Regions from separate parts of the Paenibacillus sp. FSL R10-2796 genome, predicted to be linked through region 2. Evidence: predicted binding sites of a transcription regulator. Region 2 holds the regulator's gene; the other holds the start of a gene.

Region 1 (4,432 bases), 780 kb from region 2:
TGAATAGTTCCTCCTAGAATTCGTTTTATTTATTCAAAACAGACGGTGAGGTCTGTCATGACAACAATGTTAAGTATGATGCAAGAAGTATGTTATTGCCTGCAATCTAAAAACTACGAAGATAGCTGTAGTTGATTGTCAATTTCCTTGCCTATTTCTACTGCAGCAGCCTCGTCCGTGACGAGAATATTCTCCTGCCCGAAACGCAGCATGGCATGAATGGCTTTGGCCTTGGGTTTGCCTCCTGCAATACCGATGACTTTCTCTGTCCGGATAATATCTTCTAGACGTAGACCCATCGTAAGCATGGTATGGACAACCTGACCCTCTTCATTGAAATAATAGCCAAAAGATTCGGCCACTGCCCCTTCACCCTGGATTTCCGAGACTGTAGCCTCGTCCAGTTTGCGGCGGCGGGTCATTTCAATGGCATCCCCAATCCCATGTACAATAATACGCGAACTACGGATGGTTTGTACAATCTCTCCAATATTAGAGTCAAGTGCCAGCGATTGGTATGCATCCCCGCTAAGCAAATCAGGGACATGCAACAACCGGTAGTTGGCTCCAACCCGCTTTGCCATTGTTGAGGCAATCGTGTTGGCTTGAATCTCCATACTCTCTCCTAATCCTCCACGCGCCGGAACAAACCAAGCGTTCTTATAGGAAAGGGACAACGGCGGTGCCAGTTGATCAGCCATATCGGCAAGCGTCGATCCACCTGTGACGGCAACTGTATCATCTGCGCGAAGTATACTCAGCAGCGCTTTCGCACCCGCTCGGCCAAGCTCTCGTTTGGTGAACGGCGATGACTCACAATCACCCGGTACTACAATAACTTTATCCAGACCATACGTTGCTCGAATTTTCTCTTCCAGCTCATCCAGACCAAATAGGCTCTTAACAACCGGCTCTAGCAAATCAAGCAGTCTACGTCCAGCAGCGCTAATGCGCATGCCAACACTCTCGATCTCAATAAGCCCTTGCGATTTCAGAAGATCCGTCTCGGCACGCAGTACCCGCTCAGTCATATCTAGCGAAGCGGCTAGCGTTCTGCGCCCAATAATATCGGACAGCATGATCTGATGAAGAATCGTGTACCGTCTCTTAAGGGTTTCCATGAGATCAGGCAGAAGCTGCTTTTGGATATCTAATAAATTACGCATACTTTCACTCCTGCAACTTCGTCTTCCTCTATTCCCTTGTTCATGGTCTCAAAACGTCCCGGGTAAACTTTTTAAGTCCCACCCATATTCTAACCAAATATTGCTCGAAGCGCAAGTCTTCCGAGAGTAGAATTCTCAAGCGCTTGTCTTCTTATACATTAATAAGGTCAGAAAAAGATATAGCGCCCGATGCCTGTCCCTAGAGCGCTTGTCCAGTATTAATATTACATTGCAATTGTGTAAAAATTGTATTATAATCATTTTTGTTGCGCCCGTGGTCCAATGGATATGACGTAGGCCTCCGAAGCCTGAGATCCAAGTTCGATTCTTGGCGGGCGCGCCATTAATTTCATTTTTGCACATAATTTAGTAGTGCCTATACTACTACTTAACCAAAGAGCCGCTTGTCGGCTCTTTTTTTTGAATATAAGTTTGACTTTCTTTGACTTTTTGTTTGAATTTGTTTATCATGTGGGTAATACGGCAAGAGTAAAAATGAATACATTTGAAGAACCAATATCAAGGAGGTTTTCCACGTGAGTTATATTCCTATGGTAGTAGAACAGAGCAACCGCGGCGAGCGCGCTTATGACATCTATTCCCGCCTGCTGAAGGACCGCATCATTTTCCTTGGAACGGAGGTTAATGACGTGGTAGCCAATTCTATCATCGCACAAATGCTGTTCTTGGCTGCCGAAGATCCTGACAAGGACATTCACCTTTACGTGAATAGCCCAGGCGGTTCCATTACTGCAGGTATGGCTATTTTTGATACAATGCAGTACATTAAACCAGACGTTTCCACCATCTGTGTGGGTATGGCAGCTTCCATGGGAGCTTTCCTGCTAAACGCTGGCGCCAAAGGCAAACGCTTCGCACTGCCTAACAGCGAGATCATGATCCACCAGCCTTTGGGTGGTGCTCAAGGTCAAGCAACGGACATTGAAATCCGTGCCCGCCGCATCCTTAAATTGCGCGATAAGCTGAACCGTATTCTAGCAGAACGTACGGGTCAACCTCTAGAACGTATTGAGAAGGATACAGATCGCGACTACTTCATGACTGCTGCAGACGCGGCTGAATACGGTATCGTAGATAAAGTAATCGAGAAGACATTGCCTAGCGGTGTGTAAGCTATAAAGTAAAAATATAAAGAGGCTGTGCTCTATCCGTTATGGTTAGAGCACAGCCTCTTTATATTTTATAGAAGACCTAAATCCAATTAAGCCAGCCCGCCATAACCTAGCGCATCCAGCTTCTCGGCAATTACGCGATAACCCCGGCCATTCGGATGCAAATGATCAATGGATAACAGCCCTCTCTCATTTCCTGCGAACTCACTGTAAATCGAAGCAAATCCACATACTCGGCTGCTGTACTGTGCTGCGTATTGATTAAACTGCCTGACCCACTCTGTCGCACCAACCACCTGAGGATAGGGGTTATATAATCCCACAATTCTAATGATAAAAGGTCTACGCGTCCTCGCCTTCAATTGTATAAGGATATTCATAATTGCAGAGAAATTTTGTTTGCATTCCTGAAGCGATCTGCGCAGTTCTGCGGATAAGTTGCCTTGCTGTCTTGCTGCTGATTTGGCCGCGTGAATCAAATCATTACCACCGATAGACACAGTGATGATATCGGCTACTCGAACGGCCTCACGCATCATGGAATTTCCGCGCAGCCGCTGCTCCAGCTCTGAAGTAGTCATTCCGTTCACGCCTAAATTCGTAGAGGCTACAGTAGTCCGCAGTCTCCCTTCTGCCATTCTACGGTACACCGGTACAAAACCGTTACCTGGCAGAGCACCAAATCCAGTCGTCAAGGAATCGCCAATTGCAGTATATTGGTAGCCCATAGCTCTCCCCCGTTCATAAACTAGTTACTCCCTTTAGCATATGAACAAGAGACAACTCTGGTAAGGGGGAGATGTCTTGTGCCGACATTAGCGGAGACGAAGCATTTCCATTTATTTTATGCCAGCAAACGGGCTACTGCCATCCGGCAAAAGCTCTTTGAAACTAAAAGTATACTCAGGGAAGCCTGCAGCATACGCTGTGTACTCATATAATTGGAAGAACAGAACAACCTTGTCGTCCTTCAGATAGAAATATTTCTCCGTATTCAATCCGTTGAATCCTCCCAAATAACTACCCTCTGCCTTCAGCAACTTGCTCAGCTTTGCATTCAGCTGTTTTTTGTAGTTTGGATTAGCTCCAAACAGGTCGCCCAACAGTAGACGTTTACCATCCTTAAGCGAGAAGGTGAAGGCTTCACGGTTAGTCATTCCATGGGCCCCGCCCGTATCACTATACTGATGCATCACTATGCTGATCACACCATTCTGATTGTAGGTCACTACATAACCTGAATCATAGGTGTATTTGGGCTCTGCTCCATCTCGATCGGAGATATCCTGTTCTGCACCCGCCGCGAATTTCATAACACTTTCCTTCAAAGTATTATTAATAGCTTGTTGCGCACTGGAGTTGCCCAATCCACTGATCTTCGGATAATCAAGCTGAATATAAGCTTCTGCCCGATCTTTAGCATAAGTTTCCGTGGTTACCGTCAGCGCGTTCTGCGGTCTGTTCACCACATTCAGCCTACTGGCGGCCCGACTCCAATCTACCTTATAACCCATATAATCATTTAACAATCCTGATGGAACATAGAGGCGATTATTAATTAACTTCCCTTCATACTCTCGAATGAAATAGTTATTCACCCACACAGAAGTACCGTAACTGGATAACATCAACTTAGCCTTGGTCGATCCTTTTCCAATCATGTACGCATTTTCCTTCTTATCATACACAAGCGGTAATCCCAACACATCTCGCATAAAAGCTAGGGGAATCCAGGCCTGTCCTTCCTTCAAAATACCTTCCTGCATCGAATTTATCCCGTTTGCCTTTAAAACGATACGCGAATCAATAGCTTTATTCTCCGTTTTACTAGCTGCTGCATAACCCGTTTCGCTGGGCAGCAGGCCTCCAACAAACAATAAACCTGCTGACATCAGACCTATGCCCCATTTGCGCGCTGATTCTTTTGAAATAATATTCATCATCTTATTTTTCCTCTCCTTTCCAATTTATTAAACAGAATCGTAGAGAACTTACACAAAAAAAGAGGCGCCCCCCCACTATTACTAGTGGAAGACACCTCTCCTCTCTGCATTCACCTTGTTCTGATACTATTTCAATTCATACATTACGCTCAGCTGAGTTGTAACTTTAACTACTCCGGGTTGCACGGAT
Region 2 (4,432 bases):
CGAGCCCATATCGAGCGTCATTACGCGTTTGTCGCGCAGTGTTTCTGGAATTTCATTATTAATGATCTTTTGGGCCAAGCCTTCAGCAATAGCTGTTTTACCAACCCCAGGTTCACCTATCAACACCGGGTTGTTCTTCGTCCGGCGGCTCAGTACCTGAATAACACGTTCAATTTCCTTGCTACGACCGATAACTGGATCCAGGTTGCCATCCTTGGCATAAGCCGTCAAATCGCGTGCTAGACCGTCTAGAGTCGGTGTGCTGACATTAGCAGGTGTTCCGCTATGACTGGATGCAGCCTCGCTGCTTCCCAGAAGCTGAAGCACTTGCTGACGAGCTTTGTTCAAGCTGATGCCTAGGTTATTAAGCACACGAGCCGCGACACCTTCTCCTTCACGAATAAGTCCTAGCAGAATATGCTCAGTGCCGACATACGTATGTCCCAGCTTGCGGGCTTCGTCCATCGACAACTCGATTACTTTTTTGGCGCGAGGAGTATAAGCAATGTTCGTAGGTTGTTCTTGGCCTCTGCCAATCAGTGTCTCCACTTCGTCCTGGATTTTTTCAAGACCCAGACCCAAAGCGATTAATGCTTTAGCAGCAATGCCGTCTCCTTCACGAATAAGTCCTAGCAAAATATGTTCTGTGCCAATATTGTTGTGTCCTAAACGAACAGCTTCTTCCTGCGCTAGCGCTAGCACTTTTTGTGCGCGTTCCGTAAATCTTCCAAACATCATATCTCCTGCACCTCCATGAATAATAAATATCTATATTAATGTTGTGTTCCCAGTGTTTCTCGGAGCAGTTTCGCCCGATACATATCCCGTTCAGTGGCGTTCATCTCGTCACCGAACATTTTTTGCAGAAATCCTGGCTGTGTCTTAACGTTAAGCTCATTAAGCACGGAAATCGAAGGGCCTTCCAGTATACCAAGGTCAACCCCAAGTCTCACATCAGACAGCCGTTGTGCGGATTCTTTAAGCTCCATTAGAGCAGCGTAACACAAAATCCCATAAGATCTTTTCACTCGGTCTGTAATTCTTAAAGCGGAATCTACAAGCAGCCTTTCACGGGCATTTCGTTCATGCTCTATAATCTGGGTGACTACACTGTGAAGGTTCTCGATGATTTCACTTTCTGTTTGACCGAGAGTAATCTGATTGGAAATTTGAAAGATGTTCCCTACTGCTTCGCTGCCCTCACCATAAATTCCTCTTACAGTCAATCCCACTTGGTTCACTGCTGACAATATGCGATTGATCTGTTGGGTCATTACTAGTGCTGGCAAATGCAGCATTACTGAGGCACGCAGCCCTGTACCCACATTGGTGGGACAACTGGTCAAGTATCCTCTTTTATCATCAAAAGCGTAATTCACAGCCGATTCGAAGATATCATCGATGGCTGTCGCACGTTCCCATGCTTCTCTTACCTGAAGACCCGGGAACAGACATTGGATCCGCAGATGGTCTTCTTCGTTAATCATGATGCTGACCGACTCATCTTCATTTAATATCACAGCTGCGCCACGTGAATCATTAGCCAGATTAGGACTGATGAGATGTTTCTCGACCAATACCTTTTTATCCAGTTCATTCACTTCAGCAAGCTTTATCAGTTGAAAAGATCCGAATACGGCAGCAGTTTCCCCATGAAACACAGGGGCCAGCAGCTCTAATACTTCTTCCGATTGCTCTAAGGAAGCAAGCATAGGGAATGGAAGATGCTCTAAATTACGTGCAATACGCATACGGCTGCTAATTACAATCTCGGAGTGACTGCCTCCCGAGCGCATCCAATCACTAAGCGCTTGTTCAGTAAATCGGAGACTTGACATGTCATATCCCCCCTATATATCAAAGACTTTACTCTTGTGCCATTTCTTTTTCAAGTTGGCGAATTTGATCCCGCAGCTCTGCCGCAGTTTCGAATTCCTCCTGTGCGATACTTTGCTGTAATTCCAGCTTCAATTCATCAATTTGCCGCTTGAACACAATTTGTGCTCCAGCACGTTTAGGAATCTTGCCTACATGCGAAGTGCTGCCATGCACCCGTTTAAAGAGCGGGTCCAGTGCACTGTTAAAATATTTATAACAGGAGCTGCAGCCAAAACGACCCAATTTGCTAAACTGCGAGTACGTCATTCCACAATTCTCACATTGCAGACTCTGCGTAGTCTTCGTAGCAGCCGTCTTTTCCTTACCGGCCCCTTCAAGATCAAGCAGACCGGACAGCAAGCTGTGAATGGAGAATCCTCCAGCAGTTCCCGGGATCAGTTCACCCTTCTCCCGCGCACAGCTCTCGCAGATATGAAATTCTGTCTTCTCTCCATTCACGATCTTGGTGAAATGGAGTGTTGCTGGCTTGACGCCACATTCCTGACATTGCATAAGCGAAAGCCCCTCCCTTATGATTGACAATTATTTGCCTAACAAAGAGATTAACATCGCCTTCATAATCTTGGCCCGAATCTCATCCCGATATGGAATCTTAACCGTTAGGCAATCCCGAGAAACAGCAGCGCGCATAAGACACGCCTCACGCTTGCTTAGAAAACCAGCTTCCTCCAGTTGATAAATCAACCCTTCGGCAGCGTTTTGATCTATCCCGCCACCTATAGTATGGTTTAAATGGGCATGCAGTGCCACGTTGGGCGGCAATTCAAAACGTTGAATACGAATATATCCCCCGCCACCACGCTTACTTTCCACCACATAGCCTTTTTCCAGTGTAAAGCGTGTACTAATAACATAATTGATCTGTGACGGTACGCATGAGAACTGGTCCGCCAGGTCATTTCGCTGGATTTCCACCGTACCTTCGGGACTTTCATGCAAAATATTCTTCAGATATTGTTCAATAATATCAGAGATATTGCGCATCACTCATCCTCCAGTGCTCTTTAAAGCTTCATAATATCGCTTGCGCCCGCATCCTTAATGACATTCATTAGTGAACTTCATTCATATAAGTCTGAAGAAAACTTCACAAATTCAGAGGATCGCACTGTATGTCATCAGGTGCGTTGACTTTGACTTTCTTTGACTTTTTAATATTATAACATATTCTGTGCTAATTCCAAGTGGATTCTCTTATTTTTCACTTTTTTCAGCGAATGTATTCGGAAATAAAGAACTCTCCCAGCATCTTTCGAAGGGGAGAGCCTAATTATTTTCTAAAAATGATCAAAAAGTGCAGTTTCAGCTTGCGGTATGATTTCTTCGAGCCATTCCAGAGCCCTCGGATTACCAGTCACACGTCCATAACGAGCCAGCTCTGCCGGGCGTTTATATCCAAACATTAGAATCGTCAGCGTACCAATATCACAGCTTAAGTCAGCTGCATCCCGTTCACCCTCTATACGCAAGAAAGCTGCTGCTCCCTTTTCGGAGACAGTCCATTCCCACAACCCGTCATTCCATGGGGCATATTTATCTTCAATATAGATAACCTGTTTCTTCTGACTGTTGTGACGCTTAAAAGAATAACTCTCCACGAATGCTTTAGCATTAACAATACGCGCCATAAAATAAGGATAATTCTCCTGCTCTATACGCGGATCAGGCAGCAAAAAGGGTAACATATCATCGGATGGCACCAGTTTTAGCGATGCACCGGTCACCATCGAATCGTGATTCGCAAGAAATGTCCACAGCCCCTGCCGGGCCTGTTCGTTCAAAAACACAAATTCATCAATGACCAGCTCTCTATTTTCTATCTTATATAGTACGTATCCTTCAGGTTCCCCAAGCTGTGAATAAAATACCGCAGTCTGACCTTCATCATCCAGAACAGAGCTCTCCCACCAGTCCAAATCACGCTTAAGTGTTCCGTTATATCTAACTGCAAAACGATTGTATAAGTTGTCCAATACTTCGATATCTATAACACCACGTCTTACCTTGCCCTCAACTTCAACCTTCTTGGGGAACCTGGCAACAGGAATGGAGTATTTCTTATATTCACAATAAACTTCCCAACCAAATTTGCGATAAAAGGGGATCAGGAACGGATGCAGAAAAGATAATGTCTGCCCCGCCTCATTCATCGTTTGCAGCGTATGCGCCAGGAGCTTTGCCACATGCCCCTGTCTGCGATTCTCTGGCCATGTCGCTACCCCTGCGAGCCCTCCCATAGGTACTAATCTACCTTGTATGTACACTTCGAACGGAAGAAGAGTAAGTTTAGCTTCCAAAGTACCTTCTTCAAAAGCACCCCATACGCGTTCTGCTTTAAATCTTTCCTTAGCATTCGCCCTTTTCTCACTGGGCAGCTTGTATTGAAAAGCATATTCAGATAAATCCATGCTTAGATCAAACTCTTCTGAGTGCAACTGTCTGATATCCACAAAACTCACCTCATCATTTATGAATTTACTTTTATGGTTAGTATAACAAGAGAGTTTATTGTGTGCGAATTATAAGGATATTT

The links. Region 2 encodes CtsR, which represses protease genes until heat stress. Its sites were predicted from a motif close to ATGGTCAATAAAGGTCAAACA; they were not measured.
Region 1: the regulator CtsR is predicted to act here: its motif matches at 1,596-1,616, upstream of clpP (ATP-dependent Clp endopeptidase proteolytic subunit ClpP).

Annotation. Positions count from the first base shown of each region.
Region 1 is NZ_CP150178.1:182,569-187,000, reverse strand. It holds gene NST58_RS00915 (sugar-binding domain-containing protein) at 114-1,166, opposite strand; tRNA gene NST58_RS00910 (tRNA-Arg) at 1,435-1,509, shown strand; gene clpP (ATP-dependent Clp endopeptidase proteolytic subunit ClpP) at 1,703-2,299, shown strand; gene NST58_RS00900 (GDSL-type esterase/lipase family protein) at 2,389-3,027, opposite strand; gene NST58_RS00895 (DUF4163 domain-containing protein) at 3,139-4,242, opposite strand; gene NST58_RS00890 (SIMPL domain-containing protein) at 4,369-4,432, opposite strand, start outside.
Region 2 is NZ_CP150178.1:6,681,382-6,685,813, forward strand. It holds gene clpC (ATP-dependent protease ATP-binding subunit ClpC) at 1-738, opposite strand, end outside; gene NST58_RS29965 (protein arginine kinase) at 774-1,838, opposite strand; gene NST58_RS29970 (UvrB/UvrC motif-containing protein) at 1,867-2,391, opposite strand; gene NST58_RS29975 (CtsR family transcriptional regulator) at 2,422-2,883, opposite strand; gene NST58_RS29980 (GNAT family N-acetyltransferase) at 3,177-4,349, opposite strand.